3 regions of the Fusicatenibacter sp. genome follow, and region 2 is predicted to be linked to each of the others. Evidence: predicted binding sites of a transcription regulator. Region 2 holds the regulator's gene; each other region holds the start of a gene.

What was found. The regulator HrcA, encoded in region 2, represses chaperone genes, less so after heat shock. The targets are predictions, from matches to a motif close to TGTTAGCACTCNNNNNNNNNGAGTGCTAACA.
Region 1: clpB (ATP-dependent chaperone ClpB) is a predicted target of HrcA. The motif match lies at 6,343-6,373, and genes of this name have one in related genera.
Region 3: groES (co-chaperone GroES) is a predicted target of HrcA. The motif match lies at 4,087-4,117, and genes of this name have one in related genera.

Annotation. Positions count from the first base shown of each region.
Region 1 covers NZ_CDRRUH010000081.1:30-7,521, reverse strand. Annotated here, with positions in the region: gene ACY2VW_RS13370 (hypothetical protein) at 1-1,318, opposite strand, end outside; gene ACY2VW_RS13365 (TIM barrel protein) at 1,531-3,171, opposite strand; gene ACY2VW_RS13360 (DUF4250 domain-containing protein) at 3,462-3,635, opposite strand; gene clpB (ATP-dependent chaperone ClpB) at 3,632-6,238, opposite strand; gene ACY2VW_RS13350 (AraC family transcriptional regulator) at 6,538-7,449, shown strand.
Region 2 covers NZ_CDRRUH010000015.1:44,246-51,737, forward strand. Annotated here, with positions in the region: gene dnaK (molecular chaperone DnaK) at 14-1,888, opposite strand; gene grpE (nucleotide exchange factor GrpE) at 1,955-2,566, opposite strand; gene hrcA (heat-inducible transcriptional repressor HrcA) at 2,616-3,674, opposite strand; gene ACY2VW_RS05435 (helix-turn-helix domain-containing protein) at 3,959-4,177, shown strand; gene ACY2VW_RS05440 (hypothetical protein) at 4,255-4,620, opposite strand; gene ACY2VW_RS05445 (helix-turn-helix domain-containing protein) at 4,793-5,011, shown strand; gene uvrB (excinuclease ABC subunit UvrB) at 5,221-7,224, opposite strand.
Region 3 covers NZ_CDRRUH010000002.1:96,864-104,355, forward strand. Annotated here, with positions in the region: gene guaB (IMP dehydrogenase) at 1-603, opposite strand, end outside; gene ACY2VW_RS01230 (DUF6106 family protein) at 673-1,182, opposite strand; gene ACY2VW_RS01235 (hypothetical protein) at 1,175-1,846, opposite strand; gene groL (chaperonin GroEL) at 2,103-3,728, opposite strand; gene groES (co-chaperone GroES) at 3,765-4,049, opposite strand; gene codY (GTP-sensing pleiotropic transcriptional regulator CodY) at 4,450-5,271, opposite strand; gene topA (type I DNA topoisomerase) at 5,531-7,492, opposite strand, start outside.

The sequences.
Region 1 (7,492 bases), on a different contig from region 2:
TCGAAACTTTGGCAAGAGCCGCGTCTACGGCGCTGTAGTCCGCCGGTTTCAGGGTCAGTCCGTCAAGAGCTGCCTTCAGGTTTTCTGCAAACTGATCGACTTCCTCCTGTCTGCTGTCATCCAGATCCCATACAATGGCTTCTTTTGCCGCATTCAGTGCTTTTACACTCTCTTCGGTATAAATGGATAAGTCTTTCGGAATCTCTCCCAGGCGTTTTTCCACTCCCAGATAATCTGCCGGAACCGGTTTGCGTACCAGTGCTGCAATTGCATTCTCCAGTGCTTCCGCATAAGCAGCAACTGCCTGCTGCTCTTCTATCGTTTTGGTGCGGTCGATGGATGCGATGACTGCTTTCAGTGCTTCCACGCTCTCTTCCGTATAGATAGAAAGATCTTCCGGAACTTTGGCAAGTACTGCATCAACTTCTGTGTAATCTGCGCCAAGAAGCGTCAGTGCGTTTACTGCTGTCTGAATGGCTGCCGCATAACCATTTACGGTTTCCTGTTCAGCTGACGGCAGGTTCTCTTTTACCGCATCTTTTGCTTTCTGAACAGCTGCCGCGCTTTCTTCTGTATACCGGCCCATGTCCTCCGGGATCAGCGCCAGCGCTTCTGTTACTTTGGTGTAATCTGCGGCTTTTACAATCACAGTGAATTCCTGTGTGAAGTCAACGCCGGTTTTCTTTCCGTCTTTGATTGTCGCCAGAAGTTTTACGGTTCCGGCATTCGTTACTTTCAGGTTTGTGCCGTCTAAAACAGCACCTGTCATCCCGGCATCCGTGATTTTCCATGTGATCTGTTTCTGATCTGCATTTTCCGGAACTGCTTTGCCCGTCAGTGCGGTGGTTCCCGGGATTTCTTTCGGTATGCCCTGGATTTCTGTTACAGCTACGTACTCATAGGTTCTTATCTGAATTTCAATGGCATCTTTTGTTTCCGTTTCTGCGATCTTTGTTACAATCCAGCTTCCGTTCCAGCTGTCTGCCTTTTTAAGCAGATAATCTGCCGGAGCCTTTTTGGCCTTTTCCGTAAGATCCTTCAGATTCCAGGAAGCCGCCGCTGCGATCACAGCCTCTTTTTCTGTTTTTATTCTTTCTTTGTCATCCGGATTTGTTTTTTCTGAAAGTATTCGGATTTCTCTGTTCTCTGCATCATTTTTAATCTCCGTATCTTTGCCGAGAACATCGCCTGCTTTCAGCGAAAGCTCTCCGAACTTCCACGTTTTGGCTTCCTCTTTTGCGAATGCCATGGTTGGGAACATCGTCACGATCAGAAGCATGGACAGTACAAACGAAAGCATTTTTTTCGTTTTCTTCATAACACAAATCCTCCTTTCCTTTTGATTGTTTTGCAGCCGCCAGGGGCCGCAGTTTCTCTTGTTACTTTCATTATACGTGTGTCAGAAAAAGAGTCAACGGGCCGTAAAAATTCGTAAGAATTCTTGTGCATTTCCGCTAAAATACTTTCAACGTTTTTTCACAATACTTCCATGAATTTTTACGGCCCGTCAGATTTTCTTAAGATATTCCTTTATTTGTGATGAAGCACATATTTCACATACGCAATTCTGCGGCTGTCCGGTGCCCAGGAGTTGACGTTGATACTGCCCTGGCCGCCGAAAAGATCCAGCAGTTTTTTCTTATTCTGTCCGTCATAATCCATCATTCCAAGCGATACCTGCATGTTCGGCAGATGCTCGTTCGGTTCCAGCTCGCCTTTGGTGAAGGTCAGGTAAATGACGTGTTTTCCATCCGGCGAAACGTGGCCGAACCAGTTATTGGCATCGGAATCGGTCATCTGGGTGAGACCGCTGCCGTCACGGTTCATCCGCCATACCTGCATCAGACCGCTTCTGGTGCTGTTGAACCAGATGTGCTTTCCGTCCGGTGAATACTCCGGACCGTCGTTATAGCCCTTTCCGTCCGTCAGACAGGTTTCTTCGCCGCCATCCACAGGGATGGTGCAGATCTCAATGCGCATTTTCTCCTCCTCCGGATTCTGACGGAATGCACAGTAGGCAAGTTCTTTTCCATCCGGTGACCATCCATGAAGGAAGCTGCATCCCGGACCGGTCAGATCCTTCGCCGTTCCTTTTCCCATTGGGAGCACATAGATATGAGATTCATACACTCCGTCTTTGAGTTCCGGCGGCATACAGCTTACCGCCAGCAGTTTATTATCCGGTGACGGAACGTGGTCATTGTTGCACTGCACACAGTCGCCGGTATCAACCTGCTCCACATGGTCTTTGTCAATTTCGTAGCGATAGATTTTTCCTTCGGAATTATAAAGCAGGGTATTTCCATCATTCAGCCAGTTCGGTGCTTCGATGATTCCCGGAAATTCATGGAGCACTGTCTCTTCTCCCGTTTCTACATCCAGAGTACACAGGATACTGTCGGTGCTGTCCCGGTCGCCGGTCCAGCCGGAGAGCATCCGTCCGGCACGGCAGGTGTCCTCCAGTGTCGTCGCATCCATGTCCACAATCTGCAGTGCTCCGTTTGCACGGGCAAACTGGAAGCATGCTTTCAGATCGACCATGCCTTTTCCGAGAGGTGCTTCTTTTCCGGTGAATTTCATATCTTTATAATGAACTGCTTTGACAAGATCTGCATGTGCCCACAGGAACTCCTCCGGATCGACACCGCCGCAGTACATCCATCCGGTATCGACTTCGGCACCAACTTTTCCTCCGCAGGCATCCAGCAGGTATTCGTATGCGGTTTTTCCATTCACGCGGATGCAGATGTCTTCTTTTTCATTGTGAATCAGAAGACCGGCACCAGCCTTTTCGAGCTCTTCTGCCAATTCGCGGTATCTTACCGCGGTTTCGTCCAGAACATCTTTCGCCAGGCGTGCCGGGCTCTTTACGACGAACCAGGAAATATGATATTTCTGCGCCAGCTCTGCAAGGATGGCAAGTTCTCTTTCATAGTGGTATTCATCCAGAAAGATATGGGCTGCGTGAACCTCAATGTGGTATTTTTCCAATAGCGGCATCGCCTGCTCCAGATCCTCCGGGCGCCAGAAACCGTAGTCTCTGGCATCGACGCGAAAGCCGAGGCACGGCTCGATCTGACGGTAGCCTGCCGCATAAATTTTCTTTAAAAATCCTTCCGGATCCTGTTTCCACTCTTTTGACACCCCATACATCTGCACTCCAAAATACATTTCGCTTCCTCCTTCTCCCAAATCCGCTGTTTTTCCCATATTTTAAGCGGATTTTCTTTCATTTTCTTCTATTTTATCACATCTGTTTCTTCCATTAAAGATATGCTTTTTCTAAAGTAAGAAAGACTTCTGCAGAGGGTCGCTTCAGCGACATAATTCCCCTCCGCCGCAGTGCGATCCTGCCCGGAGGGCTTTTTAATTTACCGAAAAATTCAACGAACTTTCCGGTAAATTCGGTTAAAAAAGGCGTCCTGCATACACTATTTGCATATGCAGGACGCCCCTGTTTCTTATACAAACTGGTTCGTTTTCTCATCATACTCATAGTCGATGAGCGCCAGTTTTTCCCGCAGATCGGATTCCTCTGTCTGCATGGCCGCGCAGAATTCTGCGAGCGACGGGTAAAAATCTCTCAGCTGTGTATTCACATAACTCAGCAGCATTACGGGATCTTTCGGCATCATTCGTCCACTACCTCCACACCTGGTTTGATCATTGCCTTCAGACCTTCGTTTTCCACATCCAGAAGAATGGTGTCACCCTCGCTCACCTGACCGCCAAGGATCAGTTTTGCGGTGCTGGTTTCTACTTCTTTCTGAACGAAACGTTTCAACGGACGTGCGCCGTAAACCGGATCGTAACCGCCATCGATCACAAACTGTTTTGCAGCCGGACTCAGCTCAACGCGAAGCTCCTGATCTGCCAGACGTTTGTTCAGGCCTTTCAGCAACAGATCTACGATATGACCAATGTTGTCTTTTGTCAATGGTTTAAACATAATTGTTTCATCCAGACGGTTCAGGAATTCCGGACGGAAGTGTGCACGCAGATCCTGCAGAACCAGATTTCTCGCCTCTTCAGAAATGCTGCCGTCATCCTGAATACCATCCAGCAGATACTGGGATCCGATGTTGGAGGTCATGATCAAAATGGTGTTTTTGAAATCAACAGTACGACCCTGGGAGTCGGTGATACGGCCATCGTCGAGTACCTGCAGCAGAACGTTGAAGACATCCGGATGCGCTTTCTCGATCTCATCGAACAGAACAACAGAATACGGTTTTCTGCGCACTGCCTCGGTAAGCTGACCACCCTCCTCGTAGCCTACATATCCCGGAGGCGCTCCGATCAGACGGGAGACGGAATATTTCTCCATATATTCACTCATATCGATTCGAACCATGTTGTTCTCATCGTCAAACAGCTTTTCTGCAAGCGTTTTTGCAAGCTCTGTTTTACCGACACCGGTAGGTCCAAGGAACAGGAACGAACCGATCGGTTTTGTCGGATCTTTGATTCCGGCTTTGGAACGGATGATCGCATCCGAAACCTTTGTAACCGCCTCATCCTGACCGATCACTCTGGTGTGAAGCTCATCTTCCAGGCCGAGGATCTTGGTTCTCTCGCCTTCGGTCAGTTTTGCAACCGGGATTCCGGTCCAGCGGGAGACGATTCTGGCAATTTCTTCGTCTGTTACACTCTCGTGTACCAGAGAGAGATCTTCGTTCTTGACTTTTTTCTCTTCCGCTTCCAGCATCTGCTGTAATTTCGGAAGTTCACCGTACTGCAGTTCAGCGGCGCGGTTCAGATCATAATCATTCTTTGCTTTCTGGATCTGACGGTTCATGTCCTCGATCTGCTCACGCAGTTTAGACAGTTTCTCGACAGAACTCTTTTCATTTTCCCACTGTGCCTTTGCAGAATTGAAGGTATCTTTCAGCTCTGCGAGTTCTTTCTGCAATGTTTCCAGACGCTCGCGGCTTAAATTATCGGTCTCTTTTTTCAGTGCGGCTTCCTCGATCTGCATCTGCAGAATCTTACGGCGCTGCTCATCCAGCTCGGCCGGCATGGAATCCAGCTCTGTTTTGATCAGGGCGCACGCCTCGTCGACCAGGTCAATTGCTTTATCCGGCAGGAAACGGTCGCTGATGTAACGGTTCGAAAGGGTTGCAGCGGCAACCAGTGCACCGTCAGTGATTTTTACGCCGTGGTAAACTTCGTAGCGCTCTTTTAAGCCACGCAGGATGGAAATCGTATCCTCTACGGTCGGCTCGTCAACCTGAACCGGCTGAAAACGACGTTCCAGGGCGGCATCTTTTTCGATGTACTGACGGTATTCATCCAGCGTTGTGGCACCGATGCAGTGCAGCTCGCCTCTTGCCAGCATAGGTTTCAGCATGTTTCCGGCATCCATGGCACCGTCGGTTTTTCCGGCGCCGACGATCAGATGCAGCTCATCGATGAACAGAATGATTTTTCCGTCGCTCTTTCTGACTTCTTCCAGAACGGCTTTCAGACGCTCCTCGAATTCGCCGCGGTATTTTGCTCCTGCTACCAGGGCTCCCATATCGAGGGAAAAAATCGTTTTGTCTTTCAGGCTCTCCGGCACATCGCCGTTTGCGATTCGCTGTGCCAGACCCTCTACGACTGCGGTTTTACCAACACCAGGCTCACCGATCAGAACCGGGTTATTTTTTGTTTTACGGGACAGAATACGGACAACGTTTCGAATCTCGGTATCACGGCCGATAACCGGGTCCATTTTCTGGTTTCTGGCTTTTTCCACAATATCCTGACCATATTTTTCCAGCGTATCATATGTTGCCTCCGGGTTGTCGGTGGTGACTCTCTGGTTTCCGCGCACGGTGCTTAATGCCTGCAGGAAACGCTCTCTTGTGATGCCGTACTCCTGAAACAGTTTTTTCATGGACGGGCTTGGGTTTTTCAGCATAGCCAGGAAGAGGTGTTCTACGGAAACATACTCGTCTCCCATGGCTTTCGCCTCATCCTCAGCATTTACCAGTGCTTTATTCAGATACTGGCCGATATACGGCTGACCGCCGGACACTTTGACGCGGTCGTTCAGCGCCGTCTCGACGCGGTTCAGAAAATGATCTTTGTTGATTTCCATCTTTTCGATCATTTTCAGGATCAGGCTGTCATCCTGATGCAGGAGGTTATACAACAGATGCTCCTGCTCTATTTCCTGGTTGCCGAAATCGTATGCGGTCTTTTCCAGATCCTGTACTGCCTGCAGCGATTTTTGTGTGAATTTACTGATATTCATAATCGGCTTCCTCCTTATCTATCAAATGCTAACATTCGCTCCGAACAAAAAGAGTGAGAATGTAAAGTTTTTCTTTTTTGTTCTAGTCGTACTATAACACGAGTCGTTAGCACTGTCAAGAGGTGAGTGCTAATTATTTTACAAAAAAATTTATCTTTTCGCACTCACCCTAAAATTTGTGACCCTTTTTTATAGTCTTCCGGATGCATCTGTTTTGATTGATTGACAATTACCGAGCTATTCCCGTATATTTAACCTATAAGGCAGATACAAAATCCCAGATGTGCAGGTGAACAGACATGAAAAATATCCATAACATTGAATTTTATACCGGAAGCAAGGAAGAATTGCTTCCCGGTTTTGAAAAAGATTTTCCCTATATCGCTTCTAGGGCAGAACTTGACAAATATATAGGGGGTTATGTACCGTGGCACTGGCACAGGACAGTGGAACTTTTTTATATGGAAAGCGGCAGCATTGAATATGATACGCCAGGAGGAAAAATATTGTTTCCGGCTGGAAGCGGCGGCATGATAAATCCCAATGTACTCCATATGACAAAAGCAATATCGCAGAAAGAAAAGAATATACAGCTGCTTCATATTTTCGACGTTTCCTTACTTGCCGGAGAACAAGGAAGCAGGATTGAACAAAAATATATTTCACCTGTCATAACAGCCCCGCAGATTGAGGTAATCTCGCTTTTTCCGGGCAATGCAGAAGAAGAAAGGATTTTGAAACTGCTTGCTGCCTCATTTCGTTTATCCAGTGATGAATTTGGATATGAAATAAAACTACGGGAAGCCCTAACGGAAATATGGCTCATGCTTTTTGAACTTTCTCGTTCTATGCGTGAAAAGAAAGGGGAACATAACAAAAGCAACGATAAAATAAAGCTGATGATGATATACATTCATGAACACTACAGAGAAAAAATATCTATTCCGGCACTTGCTGAGGCAGCATATCTAAGCGAAAGGGAGTGTTACAGAGTGTTCCATGACTGTCTGCACATGACACCCGTTGAGTATATAACAACTTACCGTTTACAAATTGCCTGTCAGATGTTGGCAAAGGGGCAGGAAGCCGTTACTGTTATCAGTCATGAGTGTGGTTTAGGGAGCAGCAGTTATTTTGGAAAAGTTTTTCGGGAATATGCATATTGTTCACCTACAGAATATAGAAAAAAATGGCAGAATAGTGATAGGTAATGGCGGAAAAGAAATATTTTCCCTATGTCTTTTGCATTATAAT
Region 2 (7,492 bases):
GACATGCCGAAAATTAAACCTCTTTGTAGTCAGCATCTACGACGTCGTCGTCATGGCCGCCTGCTGCTCCTGCATTTCCCATATCCGGGCCTGCACCAGCTGTTCCGGCACCTGCTGCGCCGCCCTGCTGCTGCTCATACAGTTTTGCGAACAGTTTCTGAGCGCTTGTCATCAGTTTTTCCTGAGCTGCTTTCAGGTCAGCTACCTGTGCATCTGTCATCTCTTCCGGATTGCATTTTGCAATGAGGTCTTTCAGTGCATTCAGGTCAGCTTCTACTGCTGTCTTATCGTTTGCATCCAGCTTGTCGCCGACTTCCTCGATTGCTTTCTCGGTCTGGAACACCATAGAGTCTGCATCGTTTCTTGCGTCGATTGCTTCTTTGCGTTTCTTATCCTGAGCTTCGAACTCAGCAGCTTCTTTGACTGCTTTGTCGATCTCGCTGTCGGACATGTTAGAGCCTGCGGTGATGGTGATGTGCTGCTCTTTTCCTGTTCCCAGGTCTTTTGCAGATACATTTACGATACCGTTGGCATCGATATCAAAGGTAACCTCGATCTGCGGAACGCCTCTTCTTGCTGGCGGGATTCCATCCAGACGGAACTGGCCGAGGGATTTGTTGTCTTTCGCGAACTGACGCTCACCCTGTACTACGTTGATATCTACTGCTGTCTGGTTATCAGCTGCGGTGGAGAAGATCTGGCTCTTCTTGGTCGGGATTGTGGTGTTACGCTCGATCAGACGAGTTGCAATACCTCCCATGGTCTCGATGGACAGAGACAGCGGAGTTACATCCAGAAGAAGGATGTCGCCTGCGCCGGCATCTCCTGCAAGTTTACCGCCCTGTACGGAAGCACCAAGTGCTACGCACTCATCCGGGTTCAGGCTCTTGCTCGGCTCGTGTCCGGTCAGCTGTCTTACTTTATCCTGTACAGCCGGGATACGGGTAGATCCGCCTACCAGAAGGACTTTGGAAAGCTCGGATGCCTGAAGGCCTGCATCAGAGAGTGCTCTCTGTACCGGCTCTGCGGTTTTCTCTACCAGGTCGTGGGTCAGCTCATCGAATTTAGCCTTTGTCAGGTTCATATCGAGATGTTTCGGGCCATCTGCCGTTGCAGTGATGAATGGCAGGTTGATGTTGGTTGTGGTTGCGCTGGAAAGCTCTTTCTTTGCTTTCTCTGCTGCTTCTCTGATTCTCTGCAGAGCCATTTTATCATTGGAAAGATCGACGCCTTCCTGTTTCTTGAACTCAGCGAGGATGTAATCTGTTACTTTCTGGTCGAAGTCATCGCCGCCCAGACGGTTGTTTCCTGCTGTGGAAAGAACTTCGATAACACCGTCACCGATCTCGATGATGGAAACATCGAAAGTACCGCCGCCAAGGTCGTATACCATGATCTTCTGCTCTTTCTCGTTATCCAGTCCGTATGCCAGAGCTGCTGCGGTAGGCTCGTTGATGATACGTTTTACATCAAGACCTGCGATTTTACCGGCATCTTTGGTTGCCTGACGCTGTGCGTCATTGAAGTAAGCCGGAACTGTGATAACTGCTTCTGTTACTTTCTCGCCAAGGTAGTTCTCTGCATCACCTTTCAGTTTCTGAAGGATCATAGCGGAGATCTCCTGCGGAGAGTATTTCTTTCCTTCGATGTCTACTTTATAATCAGTACCCATCTCACGTTTGATGGAACGGATGGTTCTGTCTGCGTTTGTTACAGCCTGACGTTTTGCCGGCTCGCCGACCAGACGGTCACCTGTTTTTGTGAATGCTACGATAGATGGAGTTGTTCTTTCACCTTCTGCGTTTGCGATAACGGTTGGTTTTCCACCTTCCATAACGGCTACACAGCTGTTTGTTGTTCCTAAGTCAATACCAATAATTTTGCCCATTGTTGTTTCCTCCTCAATGAATTATGCTAAAAAATGGTTTAATTTCTATTTATTTATCTTCAAGGCTTAGTTAGCCACCTTGACCATACTGTGACGGACTACGGAACCTTTGTACATGTAGCCCTTCAGGAACTCTTCTACGACGATGTTCTCGCCGGCTTCCTCATCCTCCACATGCATCACTGCGTTGTGCAGGTTCGGATCGAATTCCTTTCCAACGGCCTCGATCACGGTTACACCGAGTTCATCGAGTGCTGTGGTAAACTGTTTGTATACTTTATTCATGCCGTCTGCGAACGGATCTTCCTCCGTTTTTTCCACCGTTGCAAGTCCGCGCTCGAAGCTGTCAACAACCGGAAGAATCTTCTCGATGATGTCTTTTGCTCCAATGGCATACATATTTGCTTTTTCTTTTTCGGTGCGTTTGCGGAAGTTATCGAACTCTGCCATCTGACGGGTCAGGCGGTCAGTCAGCTCTTCGATTTTCTCATCTTTTTTATCTTTTTTCTTTTTGAAAAACTTTCGTTCTTTGCCATCCTCAGCAGTTTCTTCTGCAGCTTCCGCTTCTTTTGCCTCTGCTGCTTTCTTTGCTTCTTCCTGCTCCGCAGCCGGTTCGGTTTCCGGCAGATCGGTCTCTGCTCCGGTTTCTTTTTCCATCTCGCGTGTAGGTTCTTCCATGGTTTCCTCTTTCTTTCTATTTTCTTCGCTCACGGATCATTCCACCTTTCTACTCACCTGTGTCCGGCTTTTTGAAGACGGCGTCCAGTTGAACTTTTAATGTTTTCAGGTTATCTACCACATTTTCGTAATCCATCCGCTTTGGTCCCACGATACCGATTGTTCCGCGCATACCGTTTCCCATATCGTATGTGGTGGTGACCACGCTGCAGTCCCGTAAGGGTTCCATCGAAGATTCATTTCCGATGTATACCTGAATACCGGTATTTTCCTCTCCATCCTGCTCCTCGGCAGCTCCTTTGATCATATCGACCAGTTTCTGCCGTTCCTCGAATGTGGAGATCAGCTGGCTGGCTTTGCTGCTGTCGGAAAGCTCAGGGTACTTGAAAATGTTGGTTGCGCCGCTGGTGTACACCGGCACATCTTCTTCGCTGACTGCGATGGCTTCCGCTACGGTATCGACCACTTTGCTGATGATGCCGGAGTGGATGCCTGCCTGCTCTTTCATTTTCCTGATCATGCCAAGATTGATTTCTTCAATGGTCAGGCCATTGAGCTGTGTGTTCAGAAGCAGGTTCAGCTTTAATATCTGTTCATCGTTGATGGTCTCATCGAGGTCGATCATCTGGTTTTTCACCAGGTTGCCTTCTACGACGATGACGGCCAGGAGCTGCTCTTCATTGACTTTTGAGAGCTGGATGAATTTCACTTTATTTCTGTGATATTCCGGTCCCGTAATCAACGTTGCATAGTTGGTAGATGAAGCGAGGACTTTGACAACCTGCTGCAGAACTTTCTCCATGCGGTCCGTTTTTTCAATGACCATGTTTTTGATGTCTGCAACTTCCTGTTCTTTTTCCCGCATCAGCTCATCTACATAGAGGCGGTAGCCTTTATCGGAAGGAATGCGTCCTGCAGAAGTGTGGGGCTGTAAGATGTAACCCATCTCTTCCAGATCGGACATTTCATTCCGGATTGTGGCGGAGCTTAAATTCAAATCCGTGTATTTGGAAATCGTTCTTGAGCCGACCGGCTCGCCCGTTTCCAGATACGTCTGGATGATCGCTTTTAATATTTTTCTTTTTCTTTCATCCAATTCTGTATCCACTAAGATAAGCTCCTTCCTGTTGTATAGTCCTGTTAGCACTCGTTTCAGTGGAGTGCTAACATCTATGCTCTTAAGATAGCACTCTGCCTTTTGTTTGTCAACACCTTTTCCCGGTTTTTCTATGAAGAAATTGTGAAAAAAGTATAAACCGTTTTCTTTCTGAAAAGGAATCTGACTTTTCTTTTTTATTGCATTCTGCTGTTTCAAAGGCGCTATAGCCGTATGGTAGGATTCCGCCATTTCGATACGACCATTTAGTAGCATTTTCTCAGAGGTGATGAATCATGAAATATCAGAGACTGGAGGATCTGCGCACGGACCACGATCTGACGATCCGCCAGGTTGCCGACTATCTCGGCTGCAACCGCGATGTGTATACCCGGTATGAAAAAGGCGTCCGGCAGCTGCCGATCTCCATTGCCATCCGTCTGGCGGAGCTGTATCAGGTCAGTCTGGATTATCTGGTCGGCATCAGCGATGAGAAGCGGCCGTATGGATCCTGACTTTCCGGTGTCTCCGCCGCAGCAAAAGCAGGAGGACAGTTTTTCTTTTCCCTGTCCTCCCTGTTTTGCTTTTTCGTTTACAGATTCTGCAGATATTCCATCATCCGCGTTTCGCTGAGTTTCCATCCGTCCGGCTCCCCGCAGAGATACAGCGTAAAATGCCCGCACGGGACTCCGTTTTCCAGGTGGATGCCGGTATACAGTTCTACAATGAGGAGTTCTTCCGCTTTTTCTTCATATATATTAGTGATCTGATAGATGCGCTCTCCCTTTTCGTCCACCGGCCATTCCTTCTTCAGCACATCCCTCAGACGGTTCTCCTGCCCCTGCGCTTCACAGCCTTCCTCCCGGCTGATCATTTTTTCAAACGCTTCCGGCGTCTCCATCCGTTCCACTATATTCTGGACAAAATCTTCTATTTCTATTCTTTCTGCTTTTCCCATTCGTTCCCCCATTTCTGCCGTACATATTTTTCTGTTTTCTGCACAGGCTGTCTTCACCCGCCGTTTCTCTCTCCTGCCCCATTCTCCAATTTGCGACCATATGATCTGATTTAACTTTGTCCATCCAACCGTTTGGTAGTATGGGTTTGAATCTGAAAGGATGGTACAACGTATGAAATACCAGAGAATTGAAGATATGCGGATCGATCAGGATCTCACCATCAAAGAGATTTCTGCCCTGCTCGAATGCAACCGCGACGTCTATTCCCGCTACGAAAAAGGAATCCGCGACATCCCGATCGACTATGTGATCCAGCTTGCACGGTTCTATGACTGCTCGGTCGACTATCTGCTGGGTGTCTCCAGTAAAAAGAGAAAATTCGGCGATTGATTTTTTTATTGTTGTCTTTTTTATTTTTGTGTTTGCGTTTTGATACGACTGTTTGGTCGTATTTTATATTATAATGGTATTCTTATTTTGCGTCAATTCTGAACAAGAAGGAATCAAAATCGGACGCAAAAAAGCGTGCCGGAAAGTTTTCTGTCGCTTTTCCGGCACGCTTTTTTCATGCTCTTTTCTTCTTTTTTATTTCTGATTTTTTATTCTTCCATGTCATCCAGGCTCTTCTTCAGTGTGATCATTTTGTCACGCAGCTCGGCGGCCATTTCGAAATTGAGTTCGGCGGCGGCGGCTTTCATCTGTTTCTGTACCTGACCGATCAGTTTTTCCAGTTCTTCGCGGCTCATGGACTCCGGGTCTTTTTCCATCTTGTCTTCGGTCTTTGCCACTTCTTTCGAGATGCTGATGAGATCGCGGACGGCTTTTTTGATGGTGGTCGGAGTGATGCCGTGTTCTTTGTTGTAGGCTTCCTGCAGGGCACGGCGGCGCTTCGTCTCGTCGATGGCCAGGCGCATAGAATCGGTCATCACATCGGCGTACATGATAACATGGCCCTCGCTGTTTCGTGCGGCACGGCCGATGGTCTGGATCAGAGAGGTTTCGGAACGCAGGAAACCTTCTTTATCGGCATCCAGGATCGCCACGAGTGTGATTTCCGGGATGTCGAGACCCTCACGCAGAAGGTTGATGCCGACGAGCACATCGAAGACATCGAGACGCATATCACGGATGATCTCGGTCCGTTCCAGGGTGTCGATATCGGAGTGCAGGTAGCGCACGCGGATGCCGGCCTCTTTCATATAGTCGGTCAGATCCTCTGCCATACGCTTCGTCAGCGTCGTCACGAGAACTTTGTTGTGTTTTGCGGTTTCTTTCTTTACTTCCGAAATCAGATCGTCGATCTGTCCCTCCACCGGGCGCACTTCGACATCCGGGTCGAGAAGGCCGGTCGGGCGGATGATCTGTTCGGCGCGCAGCAGCTCGTGGTCTGCCTCGTAGTCGCCCGGCGTGGCAGATACGAAGAGGATCTGATCGATCCGGTCCTCGAACTCGCCGAAGTTCAACGGGCGGTTGTCTTTTGCGGACGGCAGACGGAATCCATAGTCCACCAGCGTCGATTTCCGCGACTGGTCGCCGGCATACATACTGCGGATCTGCGGAACAGTCTTATGCGACTCATCCACGATGATGAGGAAATCATCTCCGAAATAGTCCATCAGTGTGTAGGGCGGCTCGCCTGGCTTTAATCCGGAGAGGTAACGCGAATAGTTTTCGATGCCGGAACAGATGCCGGTTTCTTTGAGCATCTCAATATCGAAATTGGTCCGCTCCTCGATGCGCTGGGCCTCGATCAGTTTTCCCTCGTGCTTGAAGAACTTCACCTGCTCTTCCATATCCTTTTCAATCTCGCCTGTTGCTTTCAGGATCGTGTCCATCGGCACAACATAGTGGGAGGCAGGAAAGATTGCGATATGGTTCAGTTCACATAAGATTTCACCCGTCAGCGTATCGATCTGCACCAGACGGTCAATCTCATCCCCGAAGAACTCGACGCGCACCGCCTTGTCCGTCTCCTCCGCCGGAAAAATCTCCAATACATCACCGCGCACGCGGAACGTACCGCGGTGGAAATCCATATCATTCCGGTCATACTGAATATCAATCAACTGCCGGATCACATCGTCCCGGTCCTTTTCCATTCCCGGGCGGAGCGAAATAATCATCTCCATGTAGTCCTTCGGGCTTCCGATTCCATAGATACACGAAACACTGGAAACCACAATGACATCGTTCCGCTCACTCAGTGCAGAAGTCGCGGAAAGCCGCAGCTTATCAATCTCATCGTTCCGCGCAGAGTCCTTCGCAATATACGTATCCGAAGACGGCACGTAAGCCTCCGGCTGGTAGTAGTCGTAGTAGGATACAAAATATTCCACTGCGTTATCGGGGAACATCTCCTTGAACTCTCCGTATAACTGAGCTGCAAGTGTTTTATTATGAGCGATGACAAGTGTCGGCTTCTGTAATTGCTGAATCACATTTGCCATCGTAAAAGTCTTTCCAGAACCCGTAACCCCTAGTAAAGTCTGGCATTGATTGCCTTCCTTGAACCCTTTCACAAGCTCTGCAATTGCCTGTGGCTGGTCTCCGGTTGGCTTATATGGGGCTTTTAATTTGAACTCATTCATGGTAAATCCCTCCATTTGTGACTTTTACTATGACCAATATCAGCCAAAAATTCGTATCCAGATTCGTAACGAAAAGCTCATTTTTATGGTGAATAGATGTGTTTCTCACCTCGTTACGAATAAAAGTCACAAAACTGATTTTTGCGGATAAAACAGCACCCGGAAATACCTGATGATACTAGGCTCCGGTTCTGTCATATTTTTACTGTTTGTTCTTGTAACAGTCCCTATTATATCAGACATTTTTTTGAAAGTATATAGATGAAGGCAAGAAAAAAGTACA
Region 3 (7,492 bases), on a different contig from region 2:
TTTCTCGATATCTTTGATGGTGATCAGACCTTTGAGGTTGAAATCGTCATCGACAATCGGAAGTTTTTCTTTTCTGGATTTTGCAAGGATTGCTTTTGCCTCGTCCAGCGTAACGCCTACTTTTGCAGTGATCAGGTTTTCGCTGGTCATGGACTCTTTGATTTTCTTGGTGAAATCAGTTTCAAACTTCAGATCACGGTTTGTAATAATACCAACCAGTTTTCCGTTCTCGGTAATCGGGACACCGGAAATACGGAATTTTGCCATCAGATTATTGGCATCTTCCAGGGTGTGCTCCGGAGACAGATAGAACGGATCGGTGATAACACCGTTCTCAGAACGTTTTACTTTGTCTACTTCTTCTGCCTGCTGCTCAATCGACATATTCTTGTGAATAATACCGATTCCTCCCTGACGTGCCATGGCAATTGCCATACGGTGTTCTGTAACCGTATCCATGCCGGCGCTCATCATCGGGATGTTCAGTTTGATCTTCTTGGTCAGATGCGTAGTCAGATCTACCATGTTTGGGGTTACTTCAGAATACTGCGGAACCAGAAGCACATCATCGAAGGTAATACCATCACCAATAATTGTACCCATTTTCTTATCTTCCTTTCTTCTTAAGTCTTTTTGATTTATCACCTAATTTAACACAAAACAAAAAAGCTGTCAATCCATAAATACTTTTCTTGGTGCGCGGTTGCGGATATCTTTTAACATCACTTCATCCGGTTCGAAGATCACCATCTGCATTGTGTTGTCCTTTGAGATCACAAATGCATACGGTTTGTGGCCCTGTCCTTCGATTCCGGAGGAATAGTTGTAACGTTTGATACTCTGGTTGTTTTTGTAGGAATCAAGCTGATGGGACTGGTACGGAGCCAGGATTTCCATGTTGGAAAGCTCATAGCTTGCGGCTCTTTTTCTTCTTGACTGCGAATAGATACGGTCGATGTCGAGCTCGCCGTTGACGTACAGATACTCAAATTCTACCGAAAGCTTCGGGATAAAAATATAGTCTACGATTCCAAGTACCAGCGCAAGAAGCAGAATCAGCGGATTCATCATAATTCCTGCGGCTGCAAAAAGAACGGTAAAGAAGATCAGAACTCCTTTGATCGCCTTGTCTTTTCCTGTCTGCTGTTTTTTAACCAGCACTTCTGTGTACAGATCACTCATTTACTCCATCCTCCTCAAGATATTCGATCAGTTTTGCTGCATTGTCCGTGTTCTTGGCGTTGACCACAACGGTCAGGTAACACGGCTCATAGTACGTAAGGCCCATATCCTGGTATTTCTTCAGCCTGGAAATATCGAGGCAGGTATCTCCCGCCTGGATGCCGTATTTTTCGCACGTCGCCTCGTCAAACAGCGTGGACAGATCCAGGAAATAGTCGTCCTTGCTGTAGTTGTCGTACACGGCCTGCGAACAGATCAGCACATCCATGCTCTGCGCGGCGATTACGGCTGTGAACTTCATCAGCGTGTTGTAATCTGCGCCAGAGAGGTCTTCACCGAAACTGTAGCTCGTATCGATGCTTACCTTTTCGTACTTGTCTCCTGTTCCGAGGGCTTCTTTTATGTCCTCCTCGATCGGACTTACATCCTGCAGTCCCGCGTAATCCACAACAGCGATGCTTACGAGGTCGTAATACTTCGCATTTTCATGGATATTGGCGATCGTGCCGATGATGGCGATGACAGCGATGATGCCAAAAATGACAGCCTTGTAGTATGCCCAGATGTAGGCCAGTTTTTCTTTGAAATTCATTTTTGACAGCTTTTCTTTTTCGAGCTGCATCTTCTCCTTCCTTGTCATGTCGGATTCATAACGACTTGCCATGTGTGTTTCTTCTCCTTTGTTGTATTTCCCCCAGCATCCTACAGATCAGTATAGCATAAAAGGCCGGAAGCGTCCATATACGCCGCCCGGCGAAAAAGTGAAAACTTTCTGAAATTTTTAACGATTCAGAGCCATGTGAAGAAAAAAAGAACCGGCCGGCAAAGACAGGACTTCGGAAGAAACATCTCCCGCAACGGTCTTTGCCAGCCGGTTCTTTTTATTCTATTTCACCAGACTTTTTTTGCAGTCCCTGGAATTACATCATTCCCATTCCGCCGTCTGCGCCTGCCGGCATAGCCGGAGCCGGCTCTTTGATGGTGGAAACTACGGACTCGGTGGTCAGCAGGGTTGCGGAAACGCTGGTAGCGTTCTGCAGTGCGCTTCTGGTAACCTTAACCGGATCAAGGATACCAGCCTGGATCATGTCTACATACTCTTCGTTGTATGCATCAAATCCAACGCCTACTTTGGACTCTTTTACTTTGTTGATCACAACAGCGCCTTCCAGACCTGCGTTTGTTACGATGTGGAACAGAGGAGCCTCGAGTGCTTTCTGTACGATTCTTGCACCGATCTTCTCATCGCCGTCCAGGCTGTCAATCAGCTCTGCAAGCTGTGTGGTAACGTGGATGTACGCGGAACCGCCGCCTGCGATGATACCCTCTTCTACGGCTGCTCTCGTTGCATTTAAAGCATCCTCCATACGAAGTTTTTCTTCTTTCATCTCAGTCTCGGTTGCTGCACCTACGCGGATAACAGCTACGCCGCCTGCCATTTTTGCCAGTCTCTCCTGCAGTTTCTCTTTATCAAACTCAGAAGTGGTCTCCTCAATCTGGGATCTGATCTGGCCGATTCTTGCTGCGATGGCATCCTTTGCGCCTGCGCCGTCAACGATAACGGTGTTCTCTTTCTGAACTTTAACGGATTTTGCACGTCCGAGCATTTCCAGAGTAGCGTCTTTTAATTCCAGACCAACTTCCTCGGAGATCACCTGGCCGCCGGTCAGGATTGCGATATCCTCGAGCATTGCTTTTCTTCTGTCGCCGTAGCCCGGTGCTTTAACAGCTACTACGTTGAAGGTTCCGCGCAGTTTGTTGATCACAAGTGTCTGGAGAGCCTCGCCCTCTACGTCCTCAGCGATGATCAGCAGTCTTGCGCCGCTCTGTACGATCTGCTCCAGCAGCGGAAGAACTTCCTGAATGTTGGAGAGTTTCTTATCGGTAATCAGGATATATGGATTGTCGAGAACGGCTTCCATTTTCTCCATATCAGTGCACATGTATGCGGAAATATATCCACGGTCGAACTGCATACCTTCTACCAGCTCCAGCTCGTTCTGCATGGTCTTGGACTCCTCGATGGTAATAACGCCGTCTTTGGAAACCTTTTCCATAGCATCTGCTACCATCTGGCCTACTTCTTCGCTTCCGGAAGAAACAGCTGCAACTTTTGCAATCTGCTCTTTGCCTGCTACCGGCTGGCTCATCTCTGCAAGGATCTGAACAGCTTTATCGGTTGCTTTCTTCATTCCCTTACGGAGAACGATCGGGTTCGCACCTGCTGCCAGGTTTTTCATTCCTTCGTTTACCATAGCCTGTGCCAGAACGGTTGCGGTTGTGGTGCCATCACCTGCTACATCGTTGGTCTTTGCAGCAACTTCTTTGATGAGCTGTGCGCCCATGTTTTCAAATCCGTCTGCCAGCTCGATCTCTTTTGCAATGGTAACACCATCGTTTGTGATGAGCGGAGCGCCGTACTGTTTGTCCAGAACAACGTTTCTTCCTTTCGGTCCAAGGGTTACACGTACGGTATCTGCAAGCTGGTTTACACCATTCTGAAGAGCGTTTCTTGCCTCTGCTCCATATTTAATCTCTTTTGCCATGATTGTCATGCCTCCTGATTTTTACTTGATTATTCTTTATTTTACAACTGCCAGAATGTCATCCTGTTTTACGATGATGTACTCTTCGTCTTCCAGTTTGACGTTGGTTCCTGCATATTTGGAATAGATTACCTGATCTCCGACTGCAACTTCCATTTTTACTTCTTTGCCGTCTTCTACTTTTCCAGGTCCTACTGCGATAACCTCAGCCTGCTGCGGTTTCTCCTGTGCCTGTCCCGGAAGTACGATACCGGATTTTGTGGTTTCCTCTGCTTTTAACTCTTTTAATACAACTCTGTCACCTAAAGGTACTAACTTCATTTATGTTTCCTCCTTCAAGATTTCATTCAGTTTTATTTATTAGCACTCAGTTCATTCGAGTGCTACTTGATGGTTCTTACTATAGTGTTTTCCACCTCATTTCGCAAACGCATGAATTTTGCAATTCTCTTTTTTTCTCTCATGATAACTCTTAATTTCTCTTATTTTCTCGTTTTTTCTTATTTTGGCAACTTTTTCATATTTTATACTCTCTTTATAAATTAATGAGGGCTGCGAATGTTACAATTCACAGGGAACCTGGGAATTGTAACATCTAATTATAGTTTATTCCTAAAAACGGGAATGATGCCATTTTCTTCCGCTCCCCGAATGTTTTTTTGCACAAAAAGAAACGGCGCCATCTTTTCACGGCTCCGTTTCTTTTCTGGCTTTCGCTTTTTTATTTTTTCGCCTCATCCGGATGGGCATCGCCCTTTCCTTTCAGGTTCTTTCTTGCTTTGATCTCGTCGAGTTCATCAAAGATATAATCATTTAATACCTTGATATACGTTCCCTTCATACCGCTGGAACGGGACTCGATGACGCCTGCGCTCTCGAATTTGCGGAGGGCATTTACGATGACGGATCTTGTGATGCCGACGCGGTCTGCAATTTTGCTTGCAACCAGAATGCCCTCATCCCCGTTCAGTTCATCAAAGATATGGATGATGGCTTCCAGTTCGGAGAAGGACAGCGTGTTGAATGCGGATTTAACTACCTGAACCTTGCGGTTTTCCTCCACATTTTCCTCGTTGACGGAACGCATCATTTCCAGTCCGACAACGGTTGTGCCGTACTCACTGACGATGATATCGTCGATATCGTACTGCGGGGTGCAGCGGTACATAAATACGGTACCAAGGCGTTCTCCGGCGATCTCGATCGGGCAGATAATTGCGGTGTAGCGCTCTACACCAGACCGCTCAAAGCCGAGGGTCTGTAAATTGACGTTCTCTTTTGTGGAGAGTACGCCGAGGAGACGCTCGTTTAATGCGGCATCGACATAACCGCCCACCTTATCCTCGATCAGCTCCGTAATTTCTTCCACGCCCGGGCAAAGGCTGATGCCCAGCACTTTTCCTTTTTTACTGATCACCAGGATGTTGGAACTTAACGTTTCCATCAGGACTTCACAGATATCGTTGAACACGACCTTCGTTGAGTGATTGTTATGAAGCAGTTTGTTGATTTTTCTGGTTTTATCCAGCAGTTGTACGCTCATGTTCTTCTCCTTTCTTTATTTTCTGCATTTTTTTGGCTTATCCGCCGAAAAAAATGCACACTGATGCCTTTTTCAGACAACCCTTAAAACTAAGCTCATTCTATCATGTAGTTTTCCGGAAATCAATATATTTTTCAGAAAACTATAAATTTTATAAAAATTCATGCTAAATTTTTTCGGATCTTCCTGTTTTTCCGCCGCAATAAGCAAAAAAACGGCCTGCACCAGTTTTTCACCAGTACAGACCGCTTTGTCATTCTCAGTCTTCGTCTTTCTTTTCGCGTGCTTCTACATAGCCGCACTGCTCGTCCGCGCAGACCAGCTTATTGCCTTTTTCCAGCATATAGCCGCCGCACTGCGGGCATTTCCTGGCAGACGGTTTCTGCCAGGACATGAAATCGCATTCCGGATTGTTTTCGCATCCATAATATTTCCGGCCTTTTTTCGTCTTGCGCAGGATCACTTCTTTTCCGCACTTCGGACACGGAACACCGATCTTTTCCAGATACGGCTTCGTGTTCTTGCAGTCCGGGAATCCCGGGCAGGCGAGGAATTTTCCGTGCGGGCCGTATTTCACGACCATGTTGCGGCCGCAGTTCTCGCAGATGACATCCGTCACCTCATCCTCTACCTTAACTTCTTCGAGGTTCTTTTCTGCCTCTGTGACCGCCTCATAGAGATCCGGCCAGAAGTTCTCGACTACTGTCTTCCACGGAACACTTCCATCTCCGACCTTGTCGAGCAGAGCTTCCATCGTTGCCGTAAAGTTGACATCCACGATGCTCGGGAATGCCTCTTTCATCATGTTGTTGACCACCTCGCCGAGCTCTGTCATATAGAGGTTCTTGTTCTCCTTTGCCACGTAGCGGCGGTTGATGATCGTTGTGATGGTCGGCGCGTACGTACTTGGACGGCCGATGCCGAGTTCCTCGAGTGTTTTGACAAGGGAAGCCTCGGTGTAGTGTGCCGGCGGCTGTGTGAAGTGCTGCTGCGGATCCATCTTTTCCAGTGCCAGTTCCGTTCCTGCCTCCAGGCTCCGGACGGCGGCGTTGTTCTCTTTCTTTTCCTCATCCGGATCGGTGTAAACGGACATGAAACCATCAAATGCCAGACGGGAGGAAGCTGCTGTAAAGAGATACCCTCCTGCATTGATCCGTGCGGAAATTGTCTCATAGACGGCCGGCTGCATGCGGCTTGCCACAAAGCGTTTCCAGATCAGCTGATACAGGCGGAACAGATCTCTTGGCAGGGATTCTTTTACCATTACCGGTGTATTCGTCACATCGGTCGGGCGGATGGCCTCGTGCGCATCCTGTGCCTTGCGGTTTTTATTCTCCGTCGTGTCCCCGCTTGCGGTATATTTTGTGCCGTACTGCTCCTGGATAAAGGAACGTGCTGCCGCATCGGCCTCCTCGCTGATTCGCGTGGAATCGGTACGCAGATAGGAAATCAGAGCGATCGTTCCCTTTCCTTTTACTTCCACGCCCTCGTAGAGCTGCTGTGCCAGACGCATCGTCTTCTGCGTGGAGAAGTTCAGCACCTTCGATGCTTCCTGCTGCAGGGTACTCGTGGTGAACGGAAGCGGCGCTTTCTTGGAACGCTCTCCTTTTTTCACTTCGGATACGGTAAAGGTCTCATTTTCCAGTCCCTTTAAGATTTCATCGAGCTGCTTTTTCGTCTCGATCGCCATCTTTTCGCTGCCCTTGCCGTGGAATTTTGCGACGAGCGGTTTCTTCTCGCCCGGAATTTTCAGATCTGCTTCCAGTGTCCAGTATTCTTTCGGAATAAACGCATTGATCTCATCCTCGCGGTCGCCGATGATGCGCAGTGCAACGGACTGCACACGGCCGGCGGAAAGTCCGCGTTTGATTTTCTTCCATAACAATGGGCTGATTTCATAACCTACCATACGGTCGAGGCAGCGGCGCGCCTGCTGCTCGTCCACCAGGTTCATATCAATGTCGCGCGCCTGTTTGATCGACGCTTTGACTGCTGATTTTGTGATCTCGTTGAAGGTGATGCGGCGCATCTTGCTCTCATCGAGATTCAGCGCGATCGACAGATGCCAGGAAATGGCCTCTCCCTCGCGGTCAGGGTCAGTTGCGAGATAAACTTTATCTGCTTTTTTTGCGGCTTTTCGAAGAGATGCCAGAAGCTCTCCTTTTCCGCGGATGGTGATATATTTTGGTTCAAAGTCATGTTCTACATCAATTCCAAGCCG